DNA from 4 places in the Mesorhizobium sp. M1423 genome. Region 2 is predicted to be linked to each of the others. Evidence: predicted binding sites of a transcription regulator. Region 2 holds the regulator's gene; each other region holds the start of a gene.
The links. The regulator HrcA, encoded in region 2, represses chaperone genes, less so after heat shock. The targets are predictions, from matches to a motif close to GTTAGCACTCNCNNNNNGNGAGTGCTAAC.
Positions count from the first base shown of each region.

Region 1: a site for HrcA is predicted at 3,702-3,730, ahead of groES (co-chaperone GroES). Genes of this name have one in related genera too.
Region 3: a site for HrcA is predicted at 2,302-2,330, ahead of groES (co-chaperone GroES). Genes of this name have one in related genera too.
Region 4: a site for HrcA is predicted at 2,012-2,040, ahead of NKG95_RS18860 (co-chaperone GroES). Genes of this name have one in related genera too.

Region 1 is NZ_JAMYKU010000019.1:43,466-49,271, reverse strand. Features, by position in the region: gene NKG95_RS22565 (HPP family protein) at 1-210, opposite strand, end outside; gene NKG95_RS22560 (ABC transporter permease family protein) at 932-1,195, opposite strand; gene NKG95_RS22555 (ABC transporter permease family protein) at 1,192-1,425, opposite strand; gene groL (chaperonin GroEL) at 1,635-3,290, opposite strand; gene groES (co-chaperone GroES) at 3,353-3,649, opposite strand; gene NKG95_RS22540 (S46 family peptidase) at 4,186-4,656, shown strand; partial or broken gene NKG95_RS34340 (NrtR DNA-binding winged helix domain-containing protein) at 5,000-5,163, opposite strand; partial or broken gene NKG95_RS22535 (aspartate 1-decarboxylase) at 5,235-5,566, opposite strand; gene bioZ (3-oxopimeloyl-[acyl-carrier-protein] synthase BioZ) at 5,618-5,806, opposite strand, start outside.
Region 2 is NZ_JAMYKU010000015.1:60,320-66,125, reverse strand. Features, by position in the region: gene cysK (cysteine synthase A) at 64-1,044, opposite strand; gene NKG95_RS19455 (LysE family translocator) at 1,210-1,827, opposite strand; gene NKG95_RS19450 (PQQ-dependent sugar dehydrogenase) at 1,915-3,270, opposite strand; gene NKG95_RS19445 (hypothetical protein) at 3,371-3,568, opposite strand; gene hrcA (heat-inducible transcriptional repressor HrcA) at 3,602-4,714, opposite strand; gene rph (ribonuclease PH) at 4,847-5,563, shown strand; gene NKG95_RS19430 (VOC family protein) at 5,597-5,806, shown strand, end outside.
Region 3 is NZ_JAMYKU010000024.1:87,763-93,568, forward strand. Features, by position in the region: gene NKG95_RS25865 (TetR/AcrR family transcriptional regulator) at 1-10, shown strand, start outside; gene groL (chaperonin GroEL) at 228-1,883, opposite strand; gene groES (co-chaperone GroES) at 1,946-2,242, opposite strand; gene NKG95_RS25880 (bifunctional helix-turn-helix transcriptional regulator/GNAT family N-acetyltransferase) at 2,471-3,406, shown strand; gene NKG95_RS25885 (GyrI-like domain-containing protein) at 3,444-4,277, opposite strand; cobalamin riboswitch at 4,573-4,777, shown strand; gene NKG95_RS25890 (ABC transporter ATP-binding protein) at 4,870-5,688, shown strand; gene NKG95_RS25895 (ABC transporter substrate-binding protein) at 5,685-5,806, shown strand, end outside.
Region 4 is NZ_JAMYKU010000014.1:122,043-127,848, reverse strand. Features, by position in the region: gene NKG95_RS18885 (DUF3168 domain-containing protein) at 153-563, opposite strand; gene NKG95_RS18880 (hypothetical protein) at 798-1,046, shown strand; gene NKG95_RS18875 (hypothetical protein) at 1,091-1,315, shown strand; gene NKG95_RS18870 (DUF1488 family protein) at 1,312-1,578, opposite strand; gene NKG95_RS18865 (hypothetical protein) at 1,575-1,847, opposite strand; gene NKG95_RS18860 (co-chaperone GroES) at 2,091-2,429, shown strand; gene groL (chaperonin GroEL) at 2,532-4,151, shown strand; gene NKG95_RS18850 (hypothetical protein) at 4,234-4,395, shown strand; gene NKG95_RS18845 (NAD(P)H-binding protein) at 4,399-4,836, shown strand; gene NKG95_RS18840 (transglycosylase domain-containing protein) at 5,014-5,806, shown strand, end outside.

The DNA of each region.
Region 1 (5,806 bases), on a different contig from region 2:
TTGCGCCAGCGGGCTTGAAGGCACGGCAAAGAGCAGCACGGCCGATGCTCCCATTGGAGCAACCAGCAGTGCGACATGTGGGCCAGACCCGTTCGCCAGCGCACTGATCACGCCAGTCAATGCGATGCCGATCATGGCCCCGATGCAGGCGAGCAGCCGCTCGCGCAGCGTTGCTCCGGCAAGGATCGGAACAAAGAGACGAAACGCCATGGCATACCCTTGGGCGAGTGGTCGGAACTCCGCGCTCCGCAATGCAGGCAAAGCCACAGATTTGGAAGTTAAGCCAATTCGGAAAGCCGGCTCACGGGGGAATACTTTTGCGCGAAACGGCCATTGCCAAATGGGTGCAGACATTTTGATCAGCCAGAGGAGGCGGACGGCACGCTGATCCGCTCGAGCGCAGCTAGAGGCCAAGGGCTGCCGTGCCGCGGGCAGCCGGAAATGGGGATGGTCGGAGGTCGAGCTGGGATGGATACTAAGGAATTCAGAGGCTTCGAAAAGCGTGCTGACAATGTCGGCAGTGGCAAGACAAATCAGGCCCTTGTCGCTCCACTTCCGAGGCGAACTCCAGCGGAGTACGGCTTCTACGCGGTGCTTGGTCTGCCTGTCCTTGCCACCATCGGAGTTGTTGGCTGCTGAAACGTCCACCTGTAGCCGCTGAGAAGACGACTGCCGCCAGTGCCGTCGTGGAACCGCCATATGACGGCGGCTTGGTTACAGAGCCGGCTCGTGTCGATCGGGCGGGGGAGCCTGATGTGACGTACATGGTCCAGAAAGTGGCCAATGAAGGTGCTGGCATCGTCAACGTGATCAGGTCACGTAATAGCGGTAATACAACCGCGACCACGAGCCTCTCAGGCGTTCGATGAGGCGGGAAAATCCGATCACCAGACCAAACGCGTTTCCGCCACACTGCCACACACGAAACCGATCAGGTCATGTTCCAGGCTCGCCAGAAGATTGGAGCCAAGGCCACCTCGGCTGAACTCTGCCATGCCGCGGCCGCCACCTCTTCCAGCCGCGGTAGAAAACGTGGGTCAGCAGCGCCGGCATGGGCGAGCAACTCCCAAATCGCGAGCAGCGCCATCGGCTCCGCAAGCGGCCGCAGATGTCGGCCGATGAAGCGGAAGGGCGGCGGTGCGATGGAAGCGCCGTGCGACAGCCTATCCAGACCTGTAATCGTGATCAGGCTCATCTGGGTCTCCGGACGCCAGCGTTGCAGATGGTTTTAGGCAAGCGTGAGCAGGCCGTGGGTCCCAATCCGGTCAGGCCGACCACGATCATGGCCGAAAGAACGAGTTCCAATTGAAAGAGCTGACGACCATAGGCGATCAGGTATCGGAGCCTTTCGAACGATGCGATGAGTTCTACCGCAACCAGGGTCTGCCAGCCGTTGGCAAGGCCTTCTCGCAGCCCTGTAAAGATCGACGGCACGGCGGAAGGCAGCACGAGTTTCGACCAGCGGCTGAACGAAAGGACACGGCCAGACCCCGTCTCACGACGACGCCGTTGCGCTTCGCCGCCATCAGGCTGGGTAGAGGACTTGCACGTCTAAAGCTGTCGATCATGCTCGGCACACAAAAAAGGGCGGCATTGCTGCCGCCCTTTCCGCTGTAGGTTGATAGGTGGCTGGATTAGAAATCCATACCGCCCATGCCGCCCATGCCACCGCCGGGCATACCAGCCGGCATGCCGCCGCCAGCGGACTCCTTCTTCGGAGCCTCCGCGATCATGGCTTCGGTGGTGACCAGCAGGCCGGCGACCGAGGCCGCGTCCTGCAGGGCCGTGCGCACAACCTTGACCGGATCGACGATACCCATGGCGATCATGTCGCCATATTCGCCGGTCTGGGCGTTGTAGCCGAAGGTCGCGCCCTTGTTCTCAAGGATCCTGCCGGCAACGATCGAAGCTTCCGCACCGGCGTTGGCCGCGATCTGACGGGCCGGAGCCTGCAGCGCGCGACGCACGATGCTGATGCCGGCGGCCTGGTCGGAGTTGGCGCCGGTGACGGTGATGGCCAGCGAAGCCCGCAGCAGGGCGACGCCGCCGCCGGGAACGATGCCTTCTTCGACGGCCGCACGGGTCGCGTTGAGGGCGTCATCGACGCGGTCCTTCTTTTCCTTGACTTCCACTTCGGTCGCACCGCCGACGCGGATCACGGCAACGCCGCCCGCCAGCTTGGCGAGACGTTCCTGCAGCTTCTCCTTGTCGTAGTCCGAGGTGGTCTCCTCGATCTGCTGCTTGATCTGGGCGACGCGGCCCTGGATCTCGGCCTTCTTGCCGGCGCCGTCGACGATGGTGGTGTTCTCCTTGGAGATCGACACCTTCTTGGCGCGGCCGAGCATGTTGAGGCCGACATTCTCGAGCTTGATGCCGAGGTCTTCGGAGATGACCTGGCCACCGGTGAGAATGGCGATGTCTTCCAGCATGGCCTTACGGCGATCACCGAAGCCCGGCGCCTTGACGGCAGCGATCTTCAGGCCGCCACGCAGCTTGTTGACGACCAGCGTGGCAAGGGCCTCACCTTCGACGTCTTCGGAGATGATGACCAGCGGCTTCGAGGTCTGCACGACAGCCTCGAGGATCGGCAGCATGGCCTGCAGGTTGGAGAGCTTCTTCTCGTGGAGGAGGATGTAGGCGTCTTCCAGATCCGCAACCATCTTTTCGGCATTGGTGACGAAGTAGGGCGAGAGATAGCCGCGGTCGAACTGCATGCCTTCGACGACTTCGAGCTCGGTCTCGGCGGTCTTGGCCTCCTCGACGGTAATGACGCCCTCATTGCCGACCTTCTGCATCGCTTCAGCGATCATCGAACCGACCGAAGCATCGCCATTGCCGGCGATGGTGCCGACCTGGGCAACCTCTTCCGAGGTCTTGATCTTCTTGGCGTTCTTGATCAGCGTCGCGACGACGTCGGCGACGGCGAGGTCGATGCCGCGCTTGAGGTCCATCGGGTTCATGCCGGCGGCAACCGCCTTGTGGCCTTCCTGGACGATCGACTGTGCCAGAACGGTCGCGGTCGTAGTGCCGTCGCCGGCGATGTCGTTGGTCTTCGAAGCAACTTCGCGAACCATCTGCGCGCCCATGTTCTCGAACTTGTCTTCAAGCTCGATTTCCTTGGCGACGGTGACGCCGTCCTTGGTGATGCGCGGTGCGCCGAACGACTTGTCGATGACGACGTTGCGGCCCTTGGGGCCGAGCGTGACCTTCACCGCGTCGGCGAGGATGTTGACGCCGCGCAGCATGCGCTCGCGAGCGTCGCGGGAGAATTTTACGTCTTTGGCAGCCATTTTTAGCTCCTGGCAGGGGCTTGGATTGAGCCCGAAGATTTAAACGAGGGTGAGGCCGATATTCAGCCGATGATGCCCATGATGTCGGATTCCTTCATGATCAGAAGGTCTTCGCCATTGAGCTTGACTTCGGTGCCCGACCACTTGCCGAACAGGATGCGGTCGCCGGCCTTGACGTCCAGCGGGACGAGCTTGCCGACCTCGTCACGGGCGCCGGAACCGACGGCGATGATCTCGCCTTCCTGCGGCTTTTCCTTCGCCGTATCGGGGATGATGATCCCGCCGGCGGTCTTCGCTTCGGACTCGACGCGGCGAACGACCACGCGGTCATGAAGCGGCCGGAAATTCGACTTTGCCATTTTTGGATTTCCCTGGTGCGGATGTTGAACGGTTCTCCGTTGCCGGAGCGTGGTTAGCACTCACCAGAAGCGAGTGCTAACGCGGCAGTGAGATAGGCCGTAGGCTCCTGCTAGTCAAGACGGAAGAGGGACGGGCGAAGAGCAAACGAGCGTGGAAGCACCGAGCCTTTTACGTGAAAGACGTCGGAGATAGGACATGGATGGGGAGGCTCACCATTTGTAATTGAAGGCTTATTCATTTGGCACGATCGGTGCAGCGGATGATCCGCAAACGTTGCGCGCGACCGATATAATGAGAGGTGAGCGCCATCAGGATTCCTGCGTTAACGGTCCACTCGGTATTTACGGTGTGGCCGCCGCGCGGGCGCCAGGACTCCGGCCACCCGATGGTCACCAATCCAATCTGCGGAGAACAGGAGGCAAGATGAGAGGGACAGTCAGCATGAACTCGAATTTGAAATGTTTGGCCAAAGCAACTGCCATCGCCTTGCTCTGAACGGTCAAGGCTACGTCGGCGGACGAACGAAATCGAGGACGTGCGCCTTGTCTATGCGCCCGCGCTCGGCATCGGTAACTTCGGCGGCGAAACGGACAATTGGATGTGGCCGCGCCACACAGGCGACTTCGGCTTTTATCGCGCCTATGTCGCTCCTGATGGTTCCTCCCGGCCATATGCGCGCGACAATGTGCCTTACCGGCCGAAGAGTTGGCTACCCATAGCCTGTGAAGGCGTCAAGGAAGGCGACTTTGTGATGGTCGCCGGCTTTCCCGGCGCAACCCACCAGTTCCTGACGGCGGATGAAGTCGGTTCAACTTCGCGCAATTCGAACCGCGGTTGCAGCGTTCGCTCTCGGATTATGCCGCCCAGATCAAGCAGGCAACGGCAGGCAATCGCCAGGCGCAGATCCATCGACCGCCCGCTTCACAAATGGCTCGGCCTAAAACGCATGGGAAAAGCAGAAAAGGCAACAGATCGGCACCAGAATGAATATGGCCGCGCGAACTGACAGACGCGCCAACAATCGGCATCTCGCATGGTCGGTGGCACTGGACGTGGCGCCCACCCTGCTGGCGCGACTGGGTTTCGCTGGCGAAAAAACTTCCGCGTGTCTCTGCGCGATCCATCCCGCTTGCGCGTGCCTAGTCAACCAAAAAACTGACCATCTGCAGGATCAGGATCAGCAAAAAAAGCCAAAGGCAGACGCCAAAACAGCTGCCAGCAGGACGATGCGTTGTTTCTTACCCACAGTTCCCCCCGAGCGAGACCGTGGGTTCGGACGGTGCGAATGAATTTCTCGTTATAATCGAATTGATTATAAGGGTATATTTCTACGTTGAGTATAAAAGAAGTCAAGCCCGTGCCAGCGGCAATTTTGTCCGGGCGACCGCCGTTTCGTCGAGGACATGGTGGCGGAAGCGATAAGGCTTCGCCGGCCGACCGCCGGTATCAGAGCACTTTCGCCGGTCTCCTCCACCAGTTCCTGCTGCTCCATCAACCGGCGAAAGTTCTGCTGAAGCGCCCCTGCCGATGTAATGGTCAACGCGGTCCGCGTCAGCGCATTTCCATCGGCGAGAAGCCGACGACATTGTTGATGACGAACGTAACGATCCGCGGCTTCAGAGAGGAATGTGCGCTTCGTCCAGATGGATGGAGTTGCAGACAATGATCTGGTCGTCTGGCTGGCAGGTCCGGGCGGCCGCGCCGTTGAGGATGCAGCATCGAGAGCCGCGCTCGCCGAGGATGACATAGGTCGAGATTCGCGCGCCGGAAGTCTTGCTCCATGTCTCCACGAATCCATTGGCAAGGATCCCGGCTTCTTCGCAGTGGTCAGGGTCGAGCGTTATCGAACCGTGGTAGTTGAGGTTTGCTTCGGTGACGTGGATGCCGTGCAGCTTGCCGGCGACTATTTTTCGCATTGGTCCCGTTGTCCTATTCATCTCACAGAGCCAGTGAGCAGCTTCGCTGGGCTAAATCCCGACGACGAGCGCCCCGCCGCTGAGTCCCGCACCTGCCGCCGCCAGGAGTATTTTCTCGCCCGGCCGAAACGGCTCCGCTTGATTGGCGAGCGACAGTGAGAGCGGGATCGTCGCGGCGGAAGAGTTGCCATATTCGGCGATCGTTTTCACGATCGTCTCATCCGCAATGCCGAGGTTTCG
Region 2 (5,806 bases):
GATCCCAGGGTCTGCGCTCCGCTTCGCGTTCGCTCCGCCCTGGGATGACGAGGTGTCCAGACTCTAAGCGCCCAATCCCTCGAACAGGATCGTCGAGAGATAGCGCTCGGCGAAGGAGGGGATGACGACGACGAGGTTCTTGCCCTTGTTCTCCGGCCGCGAGCCGACGACGATCGCCGCCTGCAGGGCGGCACCCGACGAGATGCCGACCGGTACACCTTCGAGACGGGCGACGAGCCGTGCATTGGCGACCGAATCCTCGTTCGAGACCTTGACGATCTCGTCGTAAATCGTCGTGTCGAGGATTTTTGGTGCGAAGCCGGCGCCAATGCCCTGGATCTTGTGCGGGCCGGGTTGGCCGCCGGACAGTACCGGCGAGGCCTCCGGCTCGACGGCGACGACATGCACCGAGGGCTTGCGCTTCTTCAGCACCTGGCCGACGCCGGTGATGGTGCCGCCGGTTCCAATGCCGGCAACGAAGATATCGACTTCGCCATGGGTGTCGTTCCAGATTTCCTCGGCTGTGGTGCGGCGATGGATTTCCGGATTGGCCGGGTTCTCGAATTGTTGCGGAATGACGGCATCGGGCAGCGTCGCGGCCAGCTCGTCGGCCTTGGCGATGGCGCCCTTCATGCCTTTCGGCCCTTCGGTCAGCACCAGCTCGGCGCCGAGCAGCGCCAGCATTTTGCGGCGCTCGACCGACATGGTTTCCGGCATCGTCAGGATCAGCTTGTAGCCTTTGGCGGCGGCGGCAAAGGCGAGCGCGATGCCGGTATTGCCCGAGGTCGGCTCGATAAGCGTGGTCTTGCCGGGCGTAATCCTCCCAGAAGCCTCCAGTGCCTCGATCATCGACACGCCGATGCGGTCCTTGACCGAGGCGATCGGGTTGAAGAATTCGAGCTTGGCCAGCAGATTGGCGACGACACCCTTCTCCCTGGCGAATTTGTCGAGCCGCACCAACGGCGTGTCGCCGATCGTCTCGGTGATCGAATTGTAGATGCGGCCGCGGCCGGGCACGTGTGTGGGGGTGGCGGGCTTGTTCATTGATTTTCCTCCCAGAGGTCAAGCGGCAAGAGTCGGGCGGGCATAAGATAGAGCCATCCGCCGCGCAAGATAGGCTGTCGATCGAAAATATCCGAGTGAAGTTCGTGCCGAATGCCCTCGCCTTGGAAAGGCGTGACAATTCCTGGCCGGCTTGGCGAAAGAGGTCTATTGGCGGGCGGCGATAGCTGCCGCCGCCCCGATCATGAAACCGGCGGCGGTGCGGTTGAGTGCCCTCAGCGCCCGCGGCGACTTCAGGAACCAGCGCGCTTTGGCCGCGAGCGCCAGATAAGGCACCAGCACCACAAGCAGGACGACGATCGTGAGCGCGACTAGGATGCCGTAATCGGCCAGCGTGATCGTCTTCAGATCGACGATGGTCGGGGTGATGGCTAGATAGAAGATCATCGTCTTCGGATTGCCGAGCGTGACGGCGAGACCGGCTACAAAGCTGGATGCCAAGCCGCCCTTGCCTTTCTTCCCCTCCACCGTCTCGGGCGTGATGCCGTTCGTCCAGAAACGCCAGCCAAGAAAAGCGAGGTAGGCGACGCCCAGCCATTTGATGACCAGAAAGATCATGCCAAAGGTCTGTGCGACGAAAGCGAGGCCGAGCACCACGGCCGTGAGATACGTCAGGTCGCCGAGCATCAGCCCGAAGGACATGGCCAGCGACGAGCGGAAGCCGGAACCCAGCGCACGCGCAACGAGTGCGGTGACGCCGGGGCCGGGGATGGCTGCGGCGATGCCGAGGGCAGCACTATAGGCGAGGAACCCGGTGAGCGTCATGATTCGCTCTTGTCGCACAATGTGGAAGTTGGGTGAATTCCCTCGGCCCGGATTCGATTGCGCCAGCGCAGCAGGCGACACCGCCGTTCAAGAGCGGCCGTCTTCGTAGGTAACGCGCCAGATGGTGCCGTTGCCGTCCTCGGTGACGATCAGCGAGCCGTCCTTGGCCATCGCGACACCGACCGGGCGGCCCCAGACGGCGTCGTTCGAGATAACGAAGCCGGTCATGAAGTCCTCATATTCGCCGGTCGGCTTGCCATCCCTGAATTTGAGCCTCACCACCTTGTAGCCGGTCCTGGCGCCACGATTCCACGAACCATGCATGGTGACGAAGGCGTCACCCTGATAATCCGCCGGGAAGTTGTTGCCGTCGTAGAAGGCTATATTCATCGGCGCCGAATGCGCCTGCATCAGTACGTCCGGGACAGTGGCCTTGCCGGCTAGGTCGGGCCGCTCGCCCTGATGGCGCGGATCCTCGTGATTGCCGATGTAGTACCAAGGCCAACCATAGAATCCGCCGTCCTTGACTACAGTTGCAAATTCGAACGGCACATTGTCGCCGAGTTCGTCGCGCTCATTGACGACGCACCACAATGCGCCGGTGGCGGGCTGCACGGTCATGCCCGTACAGTTGCGCAGGCCGGTGGCGACAGTTCGGGGATTTTTCCCATCCGGATCGAAGGCGAGCACATCGGCACGGCCGTCCTCGGAGCCCCAGGCCGCCCCGAGCGGCTTTGATTTGGCCCAGGCGTCGAGGCCGCTATCCGGCTCCTTGCCTATGTCCTCGGCGACGTTCGAGGCGGAGCCAACCGACAGATAAAGCGTCTTGCCGTCCGGCGAGAAGGCGATGTCGCGGGTCGTGTGACCGCCCGACGGGATTTTGGCGACAATGGTTTCTGGTTTACCGGATGCCTTCAGGTCACCGTCGCGATAAGGAAAGCGGACGATGCTGTCGCTGTTTGCGACATAGACCCATTGCGGCTTGTCTCCTGGCGGATAGAAGGCGATGCCGTAGGGATAACTGAGCCCCTTGGCGAAGATCGCTTTCTCGATGGGCTTGGCGCTGCCCTCGGCGAGACGATAGACACGTATCTGGTCGGCATGGCTGTTGGCAACGAACAGGTCGCCATTCGGAGCGACGCGCACGACGCGCGGATTGACGATGCCGGATGCGATCAGTTCGGCCGAAAAGCCCGGCGGCAAATCTGGCTTGGCGCTTTCGGGCCGTTCCGCCACGCCGGCGCCGTTCGACGCGGATTGGGCGGGATCGGCTGGCGGCATGTCTTGCGGCCCGATCAGGCGGCGGGTGCCAGGCCTGTCGGCGTGCCAATCGCCAAAAGCGGCTTCGCCTTTGAGCACCTTCTGATCCGCCTGCTGGGCGGCTGCCGGTGTCGCAACAAGGAGAGCAGCGGCAATGGCCGCAAAGCCGCCAGATCGGATCATCAACGTCCTCCGGGATTCGCCTCGAAAAGGGCAAACGGGATGAGGCATTGGTCGTTCAAGCGGCCGTCCAGCACACGAGGATTTGAAGCCGAACTCCGATTCACTTGCCGGCGGCGTAGAAATCGTCGTCGAGGCGCTTTTCCAGCGCGACCAGATCGGCCGGCAGCGGCAAGCCCATGGCCCGCATCTCTTGCAGCTTCTCGCGCAACTGCTCTTGCACCTCGTGCTGATCCTCAGGCTGGTTGATCATTTCTTCGAGCAGCAGGCTGATCTGGGCCTTGAACGATTCCAGCGCCATTCTTTTTCTCCTTGCGGCAGGCCGCGGCGGCTCCTAGCGCAGCATGCGCGAAATCAGCTGCGCGGTATAGTCGACCATCGGTACTATGCGCGCATAATTCAGCCGCGTCGGCCCGATGACGCCGAGCGCACCGACGACGCGGGCGTCCTTGTCGCGATAGGGTGCCACCACCAGTGATGAGCCCGACAGCGAAAACAGCTTGTTTTCCGAACCGATGAAGATGCGCACGCCCGGGCCCTCCTCGGCGAGGTCGAGGAGCTGGATCAGTCCGTCCTGGGTTTCGAGATCCTCGAAGAGATGCCGCAGCAATTCGATGTCGGCCTGGGCAGTGACGTTTTCCAGGAGATTGGCGCGGCCGCGCACGATAAGCCGCCCAGGCACCCCGCTTTCGGCGCCTGCCCAGACCGCCAGGCCCTTCTCGACCAGATCCTGTGAAAGCGTATCGAGGGCTGCCCTGGTCTCTTCCTTGATGCGGGCGATCTCGACCCGCGCTTCGGCCAGGGTGCGGCCGCGAATATGGGCGTTGAGGAAATTGGAGGCTTCGTGCAATTGCGAGACGGTGATGCCGGCGGGCAGATCGACGACGCGATTTTCGACGTCGCCGTTCTGCGAGACCAGCACGGCCAACGCCTTGGTCGGCTCGAGCTGGATGAATTCGATGTGCTTCAGCGCCACCTCGTTCTTGGCGGCGAGCACAAGGCCGGCGCCGCGCGACATGCCGGACAGCATCTGGCTGGCCTCGGTCAGCATATGCTCCAGCGTCGCGCCCGAGCCGGAGGCGCGCACCTGCGCCTCGATGGTGCGGCGCTCCTCGTCGGAGAGGTCACCGAGTTCCATGAACGCATCGACGAAGAAGCGCAGGCCAGCCTGGGTCGGCAGACGGCCGGCCGAAATATGCGGCGCATAGATCAGGCCGAGATGCTCGAGGTCGCTCATCACGTTGCGGATGGTGGCCGGCGATAGCGACGACGGCAGGATGCGCGACAGGCTGCGCGAGCCGACCGGCTCGCCATCCCTCAGATAAGAATCGACGATGCGCCGGAAGATGTCGCGCGAACGCATGTCGAGCGATTGAAGCGCGGGCGATTGCAGCGCGTGCGACGGGAGCACGTGCGATTGCGAACCGGGATCGACTGCCTTGGTCATTTCGAGCCAAAAACCTCCGGCCCGAAGATATAGACTTCCGCGGCGTCGGCGCAACCGGTCCATTTTCCTTTGCGCCTCACGCCCAGTGCGGCTACAAGCCGGCCAAGATCCCGAAGAAAGAAAGAAGCCTGAATGCGCCCTTCCAAACGCCAGTTCGACGAAATGCGCCCCATCTCCTTCGAGCGCGGCGTCTCCAAGCATGCGGAAGGCTCGTGCCTGGTGAAGTTCGGCGACACGCATGTGCTGTGCACGGCCAGCCTGGAGGAAAAGGTGCCGGGTTGGATGCGCAACTCCGGTAAGGGCTGGGTGACGGCGGAATACGGCATGCTGCCGCGTTCGACCGGCGAGCGCATGCGCCGCGAGGCTTCGGCCGGCAAACAAGGCGGCCGCACGCTGGAGATCCAGCGGCTGATCGGCCGCTCCCTGCGCGCCGTGGTCGATCTGCAGGCGCTCGGCGAGCAGCAGATCACCGTCGACTGTGATGTGATCCAGGCCGATGGCGGCACGCGCACCGCTTCGATCACCGGCGGCTGGGTGGCGCTTTACGATTGCCTGCGCTGGATGGAAGCCCGCCAAATGGCGAGCCTGGGCAAGGTGCTGAAGGATCACGTTGCGGCGATCTCCTGCGGCATCCATGATGGTCAGCCGGTCATCGACCTTGACTATATCGAGGATTCCTCGGCCGGAACCGACGCCAATTTCGTCATGACCGGCAAGGGCGGCATCGTCGAGATCCAGGGCACGGCCGAGGGCGAACCGTTCTCGGAAGAGCAGTTCGCGACCTTGATGGGGCTGGCCAAGAAAGGCATTCAGCGCCTGGTCAGCCTGCAGCAGATGGCGGTGGACTGATCTTCAGTTTATGACGATGAGGGTGACGATCCTGTGACTCCTTCCGCAATCCTGGAATCAGCACTCTACGTAACGGATCTTGCTGCCGCGGAACGGTTCTATTCGGGCGTCCTCGGGCTCGATCCGCTCGGCAAGGTCGAGGGCAGGCATCTCTTCTTCCGCTGCGGCGACGGCGTGCTGCTTATCTTCAATGCCGAGGCGACGAAAGTGCCGCCGCCGGCCGACGCCAGGCTGCCAGTGCCG
Region 3 (5,806 bases), on a different contig from region 2:
GGCGCATTAACGTTTCGCGCTTCCACGGCATCGAGGCCAGCGCGGAGCCCTGCCGAAGGGCCGACGCTCCAGCTCTGCAATTCACGTTCTGCGCCGACGCCGAAGAAACGGTCAGGGGTATGCTTCCGCTTGCTTTGGAATCGGACCGCCTCTCATCCTCCGTCCCATCAACGAAAAAGGGCGACCTCTCGGCCGCCCTTTCCGTACATGAAGGCTGATGGGTTGGATTAGAAATCCATACCGCCCATGCCGCCCATGCCGCCGCCGCCCATGCCGCCAGGCATGCCGCCGCCAGCCGACTCCTTCTTCGGAGCCTCCGCAATCATGGCTTCGGTGGTGACCAGCAGGCCGGCGACCGAGGCCGCGTCCTGCAGAGCCGTGCGCACAACCTTGACCGGATCGACGATACCCATGGCGATCATGTCGCCATATTCGCCGGTCTGGGCGTTGTAGCCGAAGGTCGCGCCCTTGTTCTCAAGGATCTTGCCGGCAACGATCGATGCTTCCGCACCGGCGTTGGCCGCGATCTGACGGGCCGGAGCCTGCAGCGCGCGACGCACGATGCTGATGCCGGCGGTCTGGTCGGAGTTGGCGCCGGTTGCCTTGATGCTCAGCGAAGCGCGCAGCAGTGCGACGCCGCCGCCGGGAACGATGCCTTCTTCGACGGCCGCACGGGTCGCGTTGAGGGCGTCATCGACGCGGTCCTTCTTTTCCTTGACTTCCACTTCGGTCGCACCGCCGACGCGGATGACGGCAACGCCGCCCGCCAGCTTGGCGAGACGTTCCTGCAGCTTCTCCTTGTCGTAGTCCGAGGTGGTCTCCTCGATCTGCTGCTTGATCTGGGCGACGCGGCCCTGGATCTCGGCCTTCTTGCCGGCGCCGTCGACGATGGTGGTGTTCTCCTTGGAGATCGACACCTTCTTGGCGCGGCCGAGCATGTTCAGGCCGACATTCTCGAGCTTGATGCCGAGGTCTTCGGAGATGACCTGGCCACCGGTGAGGATAGCGATGTCTTCCAGCATGGCCTTGCGGCGATCACCGAAGCCAGGCGCCTTGACGGCGGCGATCTTCAGGCCGCCACGCAGCTTGTTGACGACGAGCGTGGCCAGGGCCTCGCCCTCGACGTCTTCCGAAATGATGACCAGCGGCTTCGAGGTCTGCACGACAGCCTCGAGGATCGGCAGCATGGCCTGCAGGTTGGAGAGCTTCTTCTCGTGGAGAAGAATGTAGGCGTCTTCCAGATCCGCAACCATCTTCTCGGCGTTGGTGACGAAGTAGGGCGAGAGATAACCGCGGTCGAACTGCATGCCTTCGACGACTTCGAGCTCGGTCTCGGCGGTCTTGGCTTCCTCGACGGTGATGACGCCCTCATTGCCGACCTTCTGCATCGCTTCCGCGATCATCGAGCCGACCGAAACGTCGCCATTGCCGGCGATGGTGCCGACCTGGGCAACCTCTTCCGAGGTCTTGATCTTCTTGGCGTTCTTGATCAGCGTCGCGACGACGTCGGCGACGGCGAGGTCGATGCCGCGCTTGAGGTCCATCGGGTTCATGCCGGCGGCAACCGCCTTGTGGCCTTCCTGGACGATCGACTGTGCCAGAACGGTCGCGGTCGTGGTGCCGTCGCCGGCGATGTCGTTGGTCTTCGAAGCAACTTCGCGGACCATCTGCGCGCCCATGTTCTCGAACTTGTCTTCAAGCTCGATTTCCTTGGCGACGGTGACGCCGTCCTTGGTAATGCGCGGTGCGCCGAACGACTTGTCGATGACGACGTTGCGGCCCTTGGGGCCGAGCGTGACCTTCACCGCGTCGGCGAGGATGTTGACGCCGCGCAGCATGCGCTCACGAGCGTCGCGGGAGAATTTTACGTCTTTGGCAGCCATTTTTAGCTCCTGGCAGGGGCTTGGATTGAGCCCGAAGATTTAAATGAGGGTGAGGCCGATATTCAGCCGATGATGCCCATAATGTCGGCTTCCTTCATGATCAGAAGGTCTTCGCCATTGAGCTTGACTTCGGTGCCCGACCACTTGCCGAACAGGATACGGTCGCCGGCCTTGACGTCCAGCGGGACGAGCTTGCCGGCTTCGTCACGGGCGCCGGAACCGACGGCGATGATCTCGCCTTCCTGCGGCTTTTCCTTCGCCGTGTCGGGAATGATGATCCCGCCCGCGGTCTTGGATTCGGATTCGACCCGACGAACGACCACGCGGTCATGAAGCGGGCGGAACTTCGACTTTGCCATTTTTTATTCCTCGATGAGAATGGTGAGAACAGTTCCTCCGTCCGGCGGCGCCGGACATGGTTAGCACTCATCTTGGGGGAGTGCTAACGTGGCGCTGAAATAGTCTGGCAACTCGCGCGAGTCAAGGCGCCCGGTGAGCATCATCAGGACAATTGCTTCAAACGGATGCTTCAAACAGATACTTGACCAAGTCAACTAAATCGCTGATCTTGCCCGGAGGAGGATGCCATGACCATTCATCATCACCCAGGCAAGGAGCGGATCGACGCGGTGCGGGCCTTCAACCGCTCTTATACCCGCCAGATCGGGCTGCTCGACGAAGGGCTGCTGAAAAGCACCTTCTCGCTGACCGAGGCGCGGGTGCTCTATGAGCTGGCGCATCGCGATGGCCTGACCGCCACCGATCTTGGGCGCGATCTCGGCCTCGATGCCGGTTATCTCAGCCGGCTGCTGAAGAAGTTCGAGGAGCGTGATCTGGTCGAGCGTGCCACGATCGAGGCGGATGCGCGGCGCTCGTCGATCGCGCTGACCAAGGCCGGGCGGCAGGCCTTCGCACCGCTGAACCAGGGCTCGCACGACCAGGTCGCGGCTTTGCTCGACCGGCTTTCGGATGCCGAACAGGACAGGCTGGTCAAAGCCATGCAGACGGTGCAGCGTTTGCTGGGCGGAAGCGCCGAGCCCAAAATTCCCTATATGCTGCGGCCTCTGCAAGTCGGCGACATCGGCTGGATTATTCATCGCCAGGGCCTGCTCTACGCGCAGGAATATGGCTGGGACGAAACCTATGAAGCGCTGGTCGCCGAAATCCTCGGTGCCTTCGTCAAATCCTTCGATCCGAAATGGGAACGCAGCTGGATCGCCGAGCGGGAAGGCGAGGTCGTCGGCTCCGTCTTCGTCGTGCGCCAGTCGGACGCGGTGGCGAAATTGCGCCTGCTCTACGTCGAGCCCTCGGCGCGAGGTCTCGGCATCGGCAAGCGGCTGGTCGAGGAATGTATCGGCTTTTGCCGCGCCACGGGTTACAGGACACTGACGCTGTGGACCAACGACGTGCTCGCCGCCGCCCGCCACATCTATGAGGCTGCGGGCTTTAAATTGACCAACGAGGAGCGCCACCATTCCTTCGGCAAGGATCTGGTCGGCCAGAACTGGAATTTGGAGTTGTAGCAGCGCTTCCGGCGCTTCGGCGCCGGCCTGCCGTGCCTCACCCTTTGACCGGTATCCAGATTTCCAGCCCGCCATTGCCGCTGCGCGGATCAAATTCGGGGCCGTAGCGCTCGAATTCCGGCGCATCGGCGATCTCGTGCCCAGAGGCTGGCAGCCATTTGTTCCAGATCGTGGTGACCGTGCGGCGGATGGTCGAGATATGGTCACGATGGGCGAACACGGCGTATTTCTGCGCCGGCACGCGCACACGCCAAAACTCCCTCGGCAGGTCCGAAAAATCGGACACTTCGACGCCAGCGATGTAGTCGAAATTGCCGGCGTCGTCGCCGTTGACGCAGACGCCATAGGCGACGTCGCCGATCTCGCCAGGAATGTTGCCAATATAGGGGCCGAACCGCTGCCACTGCATCGGGATGCCGGCGCTGGTTTCGCAGCTGTAGCGCTCGCCGAGACCGGCGATGAGAAACGGCCGGCTGGTCTCAAAACGCGGCGGTTCGAGAGTGGCGAGAAAGGACTGGTCCATCAGGATCGGCTCCACAAGATCGAGGTTGTCGAGCGAGCCTTGTGCGCGCACCAGTTCCGGCGTGGTGCCGAACTGGTCGCGGAAGGCGCGGGTGAAGGCCTCATGCGAGGCATAGCCGGCGTCGAGCGCGACCGAGAGGATGTCGGGTGCGCCGGCGCCAAGCTTGCGCGCCGCTTCGGTCAGTCGGCGAGAACGGACGTAGCTCATCACCGAACGGCCGGTAGCCGCGCCGAAAGCCCGCGTCACATGAAAGCGCGACACCCCGCTGATCTTGGCGACATCGTCCAGCGAGACTGCTTCGGGCAGATGGCTTTCGACGAACCACAGCGCCTTCTCGGTCGGATTCATTTGGCACCTCGCATTGGCCCAGTCTCCGCATTGGCCCAGTCTTTACATTGGCCCAGTCTTTACATTGGCCATGTCTTATATTGGCAAGATTATGGTGCCGCTTCCTGGCGGAGGCAGTTTGATCGAAATTGCGCACTGCGCAAATCGAGAGCGACGGTCGTCGGCAAGTCGCAGGCGTCGCGCGAAAAGGCTTGACAGGAAGCGGGCAAACGTCCTTTTAAATGTAACGTTATTACATCACGAGGTCTATATGGCTCCTTCTGACAAGACTTATTGCGCTGTGATTGGCGGAAAACTAGGGTGGCTGACTGATGGTCCCCGAGTCGAAAGGCAAGGGGTGAAAAGGGAACACGGTGAGATCTTCGGATCGAGGCCGTGGCTGCCCCCGCAACTGTAAGCGGTTAGCAAAAATCCGAAGTGCCACTGACCGGCAAGGCTGGGAAGGCAGGATGGCGCAAAGACCCGCGAGCCAGGAGACCTGCCATCAGCATGAGTGGACCGGACGGGGTGTGCCGGGAGGAGACGTGGACATCGGTCTTGTCGGCCGGTCCGTCCAGCTTCCTTCCGTCGCCATTGAGAAAGTGACGGTAAGTTGGACGCCTCCCAGCCTCTTCTTGAAGCGTGTGAACTGAGCGCGACGACGAATGGCCGGTGCCTGGTCAGCGCGGTGAGCCTTTCGATAGCGCCGGGCGACCGCCTCGCCATCATCGGCCCCAACGGCGCCGGCAAGACGACGCTGCTGCGCATGCTATGCGGTACGCTGCGGCCAAGCGCGGGAGATGTGAGATTTTCCGGACGCCGGCTGGAGAGGTTTTCGGCCGCCGAGCGGGCACTGCACATGGCGGTCGTTGGCCAGACCGACCAGCCTGATCCGCGGCTTGCCGTGATCGACTACGTCGAGCTTGGGCGCGTCCCGCATGCCGGCTTGCGACGGAGGAGCGAGCAACGCGACATCGTCATTGAAGCACTTCGCAGAACCGGCCTGCTGCCGCTGCTCGGCCGCACGATCGGCTCGCTATCCGGTGGCGAGCGGCAACGCGCCCAGTTGGCGCGCGCCATCGCCCAGGAGCCCAAAATCCTGTTCCTCGATGAACCGACCAATCATCTCGATCCGCGCGCCCGCAGCGACCTTCTCGAACTCGTATCGCAGTTTGGCATGACCGTCGTGGCGGTGCTTCATGATCTGTCGCTTGTCACGCCATTTGCCACCAGGGTCGCGGTGATGAACGAGGCCCGCCTGCAGGCACTTGCCAGTCCGCGCGAGGCGCTGACCAAGAAGTTGATCCGCGAGATTTTCGGCGTTGACGTGCTTTGGCTGCGCCATCCCACCGAAGACCGCGAACTCACGGTCTTCGACGTTCCGAACCGCGCCTCTTCACATCCCGATTTGACCAAGGAGCAACATCCGTGAAACGCCTCGTACTGTCTTTTGCCTCCCTCCTACTTGCCCAGACCGCCTTCGCTTTCCCGGTAACCGTTGATAGCTGCGGCACGCCGCTGACGTTCGACGCCGCGCCGAAGCGCGCCGT
Region 4 (5,806 bases), on a different contig from region 2:
GAAGGCAGGTTCAGGCGAACCGACCTGAAACAAAAAAACCCGCTCGGCGGCGGGTCGTTGGCGCCAATCAGCACCATAGTGAAATTAGTAGCATAGCTGCCGGCACAAAGCAAGAACAAAATTGCCCGATTCTTACGGAAAGTGCCCGGCGGTCAGCCCTCATCCTCGATCATGGCGCGGAAACGCAGCAGCCCGTGATGGGCCGAAAGGTCCTCGTCGTAGCGGGCTTCGGCGAATTCGAGCTTGAGATAGGCGCGGCGATGTTCGCCAAGCGAGAGTGCCGCATCTCGCAAGCGGGCGCTGACCAGGTCCATGATGTCGAGCGTTTCCTTGCTGGCCTCGGACTTCGACCAGACATGCAGCGTCAGCAACTGCTCGGCGTTGTTCTCCGTGCCCGTAGCCCAGTCGTAAACGCTGGTGCGGCCGAAGGTCATGTGGGGAAACGCAACATTTTCCGGCGCACGGTCGAACAATCTTGCGTCGCCCAGTGCCGCCGATAAATCGGGATCGCCATTCACTGCCTCGAATATGGCCTTCTGCAATTCGACGGGTGGCGCGGTCATTGTCTTTCCCCTCGCCCGTCGCGTCGACCTCCCTGCTGCGTAGCTGCGTTGCATGGCGGCATCCCGGCAAAGCGCGAATCAGCGCGTCTCATACGGATTATGAACCTTCATGATCTCGGGAATAAGCCCTGCTACTGGAACCCGCGACGCCGCGGCCTTTCGCGTCACGGACGCCCTTGAGGGTGACGCGAATTCATTTGGCGTGCAGGGCGTTCGAAGAACGATGCTATGAAGATGTCTGGTTTCCAAACATTCGAGGTCGTTTTCGTGCGCGAGCCATCGCTGCTGCCTGTTTTCGGAAAGCTTGGGGTCAGGGCGCGGCCGGTCGCGATTGCGGCGCCGACCATGTCGATGACCATCAAGAATTTGGTCAACCGCACTCGGGAGCTGCTCTCGGCGCACGGTAGCCTGGCCCTGAAGCTGTTCGTCGTTTTGTGGACGGTGCTTGTCCTGGCGGCAATATTCTTCGTCGCCCAAGCCTGACCGAGCGACATTCATCGATCGGGCGGAAACTAAAGGATGCCAAGATGGCAAACCGCTACGCGCTGCGTATGGGACGTCCTCACAGCTGGACCGTCTTCTACGTCTTCACCGGCCAGCCTGTCGAGCTCAAGCAGCAATCCATGGTCGGCATGAACACGTGCGATGCGCACGCGATGGTCGATCGGCTGAACAGTCGTGACATCGCGGCGGGCGAAGGCGGATCGGAAGCCCCGAGAAAGCGTCTTGTGGACGGATCGCGACGGATCTAGCGAAAATCGGCCGCAGTCAGCACATATATGCTCCTGCGGGTGCGGGCATAGGCATTCCTGGCGACATCGTGGATCGAGGTGGAAGCCGTGTCGAAGGCCGCCAGATAGGTAGCTTCCGAGGCCGCCGTTCCCGGCTGCACTTTGGAGATGGCATCGGTTGCGACAGAGAAGGAAATCTGGAACATGCCGTCATGGCCGACGAAGCGGATGCGTTTGCTTGCCTCGTCGTAGCTGCGGCTGGGATTGGGAAATGTCAGGCTCATGATTTGGCCTCCCTCGATACGGATACGGCCTGCTTGACTGTCCGCGGCGCCCGCTTCCTCTTTGGGGCGACCGGATTCAGAGCTGCCGCCGCGCGATCCGCCTCTTCCTTGGCCAGTCGCAATTCCCTCAATCTTGCCGTTTTGATAGCCCTGGCCTTGGCCTCCGAGAGATATTCGGCAGTTGCTTTGTTCCGCTCCGCCGTTTTCTTTTGATTTTCCATGAAGCGAGCCTGAGCTTTTTCCATGATGTTCTGATTGCCTTCGGCCATCGGTAAAATCTCCCTTGCAGCGAAAGTCGTGAGTGTGAACTTCACCATAAAATAGGTGTTCAAAGACAGAAATTCAATTTCATTAATATTCGGCAATGCCCGAACACCAAGGGATAGCCAGGCAAAATAATTCATTCAATATTTGACATACCCCATGAATATTTTTTGGCACTCCTATCAATCGAGTGCCAAGGCGCCTATAGAGAGGGGCGGCCGCCTAAGCCGGCCCCAGAAAGAGTCCCCATGAAATTCCGGCCACTCCACGATCGCGTCGTCATTCGGCGCGCCGAAAGCGACACCAAATCCAAGGGCGGCATCATCATCCCCGACAATGCCAAGGAAAAACCGCAGGAAGGCGAAGTGATCGCCGTCGGGCCGGGCGCGCGGGACGAAAGCGGCGTGCTGATGGCGCTCGACGTCAAGGCCGGCGACCTCATCCTGTTCGGCAAATGGTCCGGCACCGAGGTCAAGATAGACGGCGAGGACCTTGTGATCATGAAGGAGGCCGACATCATGGGCATCATCGACAAGAGCGAGATGGGTATCATCGACAAGAGCGTGGCTACCAAGAAGGCCGCCTGATTGGAATGCCGCGCGCCCTGCCGGGCGCGCAAAGGATGCTCCAAGCTTTGATTCAGGCGCGCTGCAAGCGTCTTGCCACAACCAACCGAACTGGAAAAAATCATGTCTGCCAAAGAAATCAAATTTTCCACCGACGCGCGTGACCGCATGCTGCGCGGTGTCGAAATCCTCAACAACGCCGTCAAGGTGACGCTCGGCCCTAAGGGCCGCAACGTCATCATCGACAAGGCCTATGGCGCGCCGCGCATCACCAAGGACGGGGTGACGGTGGCCAAGGAAATCGAACTTTCCGACAAGTTCGAGAACATGGGCGCACAGATGGTGCGCGAAGTGGCTTCGAAGACCAACGACCTCGCCGGCGACGGCACCACCACCGCCACGGTGCTTGCCGCTTCCATCCTGCGCGAGGGCGCCAAATTCGTTGCCGCCGGCATGAACCCGATGGACCTCAAGCGCGGCATCGACCTTGCCGTCACCGCCGTCGTCAAGGAAATCCAGGCTCGAGCCAAGAAGGTCAAGTCCTCAGGCGAGATCGCGCAGGTCGGCACCATTGCCGCCAATGGCGACACCAGCGTCGGTGCCATGATCGCCAAGGCGATGGACAAGGTCGGCAATGACGGCGTCATCACCGTTGAGGAGGCCAAGACCGCCGAAACCGAACTCGACGTCGTCGAAGGCATGCAGTTCGATCGCGGCTATCTCTCGCCCTATTTCGTCACCAATGCCGAGAAGATGCGCGCCGAGCTGGAGGACCCTTACGTGCTCATCCACGAAAAGAAGCTCGGCAATCTGCAGGCGCTGCTGCCCATCCTCGAAGCCGTGGTGCAAAGCGGCAGGCCGCTGTTGATCATCTCCGAGGACGTCGAGGGCGAAGCGCTGGCGACGCTGGTCGTCAACAAGCTGCGCGGCGGCCTCAAGGTCGCGGCCGTCAAGGCGCCTGGCTTCGGTGACCGCCGCAAGGCGATGCTGGAAGACATCGCCGTGCTCACTGCCGGACAGATGATTTCCGAGGATCTCGGCATCAAGCTGGAGAACATCACCATAGACATGCTCGGCCGCGCCAAGCGCGTGCTGATCGAGAAGGACACCACCACGATCATCGACGGCGCCGGCGAGAAGGCCACCATCCAGGCGCGCGTCCAGCAGATCAAGGGGCAGATCGAGGAAACCACTTCCGACTACGACAAGGAGAAGCTGCAGGAACGTCTCGCCAAGCTGGCGGGCGGCGTTGCCGTCATCCGCGTCGGCGGCGCCACCGAATCCGAGGTCAAGGAAAAGAAGGACCGCATCGACGATGCGCTGAACGCCACCCGCGCGGCCGTCGAGGAAGGCATCGTTCCCGGCGGCGGCGTCGCGTTGCTGCGCGCCAAGGCTGTGCTGAACGGGCTGACCGGAGCCAATGCCGATGTAACGGCGGGCATTTCGATCGTGTCGAGAGCGCTCGAAGCGCCGATCCGGCAGATCGCCGAGAATTCCGGCGTCGAAGGTTCGATTGTCGTCGGCAAACTCGCCGACAGCAAGGACCACAATCAGGGCTTCGATGCCCAGAACGAGGTCTATGTCGACATGATCAAGGCCGGCATCGTCGACCCCGCGAAGGTGGTGCGGACGGCGCTGCAGGACGCGGGCTCGATTGCGGCGCTACTGATCACTGCTGAGGCCATGATCACAGACGTTTCAGCCAAGGAAGCCGCTGCTTCGCCCGGCGGCATGGGCTATTGACCAGCCGCTGCCGGAAACAAGCCTGAAAGACAGCCGCCGGGGGATATTCCCCGGCGCGCGCCATCGGCAAGGAGATCGATCCATGATCGCATTCGTCCCGAAGCCAAATGCAGCCACGAAGACCAAAGTGGCAGAGGAAAGCCGCTTCGATCGCATTCGCAGGCTTGCCGACAAGCACAGGAAAGCCGACGCCGGCACGATAGGCCGCGACCCGAAAAAGATCGCGGACAAGCGTCCCATGTGACGATTGCCAATCCTCGGCACCCCGCGCAAGCGCGGCACCAGACCCTTATCGCGTCTCGTCGCTGATCAGCGCCAGCTGAATGCGATTCTTGCCCGAACGCACAAGCGCCGTCAGTGCCTGCATGGTGCGGTCAAGCTTATCTCCGAGCGGCGGCAACTGGGGCCGCTACTTGGCGGCGTCATCGTACCGTTGGTTCTGCGCCATGAGGTGGCGGACCACGAAGTGAAGGAAAGCCTGATCGTTCAATCCAGGCTCGACTGGACCATCGTGCGGCCGCCCAAGTTGAGCAATGGAGCGGCAACGGGCGAATTCCGCCACGGCAACGGCATCCGGTCGGCGTCGCTGCTGCCGACGCTGGCGCGTGCCGACGTGGCGGCCTTCATGCTCGCCCAACTCGACGGCACCACCTACTCGCGCAGGGTAGCCAACATCCTGCGCTGACGCCTCGCAGGAGCCGTCTTCCCCTCGACGAACCGTCCGCTATATCTTCATCGTCCTTACCTTCATCGCCCTTGTAGGCAGCACCAAAATGGACGAATAGTCTTGAAAGGTGCGCCGCCGTGAAATTGCCGGCATGCGGTTTCTCAGTCGGCGGCATCGCCGCAGCCGGATCCTGGAATGGCTAGTCCTTTGGAACCACGCAAGAGAAGAGGTCCGATCGCCGCAAGGCTGCTGGCGGTGGATGCGTGGATCGATTCCTCGGTCTACGAAATCGGCTTCAGGGCGCGTCAGTTCTGGGAAGCGGCGACCATCTTCTCGCGGCGTTTCCGCGTCGGCGGCTGGCGCCGCGGCATGATTGAACTGTTGAGTGAAGGATTTACGCTCGGTGCGGGCGGCATCGTTGTGCTTTTGGCGCTGGCCTTGCCGGCCTTTCAGATAACCGCCGGCGACTGGCGCACGCAGGGCGATTTCGCCGTCACCTTCCTCGACCGCTACGGCAACGAGATCGGCCAGCGCGGCATCATCCAGCGCGATTCGGTGCCGGTCGACGAGATGCCCGACCATGTCATCAAGGCGGTGCTGGCCACCGAGGACCGGCGCTTCTTCGACCATTACGGCATCGACGTGCTTGGCCTGTCGCGGGCCATATTCGAGAACGTGCGGGCGAATTCCGTCGTCCAGGGCGGCTCGAGCATCACCCAGCAGCTGGCCAAGAACCTGTTCTTGACCAATGAGCGGACATTCGAGCGCAAGATCAAGGAAGCCTTCCTGTCGCTATGGCTCGAAGCCAATCTGTCGAAGAAGGAAATCCTGCAGCTTTACCTCGACCGCGCCTATATGGGCGGCGGCACCTTCGGCATCGAGGCGGCGGCAGATTTCTATTTCGGCAAGAGCGTCAAGGACCTGAACCTTGCCGAGGCGGCGATGCTGGCCGGCCTGTTCAAGGCACCGACCAAATATGCGCCGCACA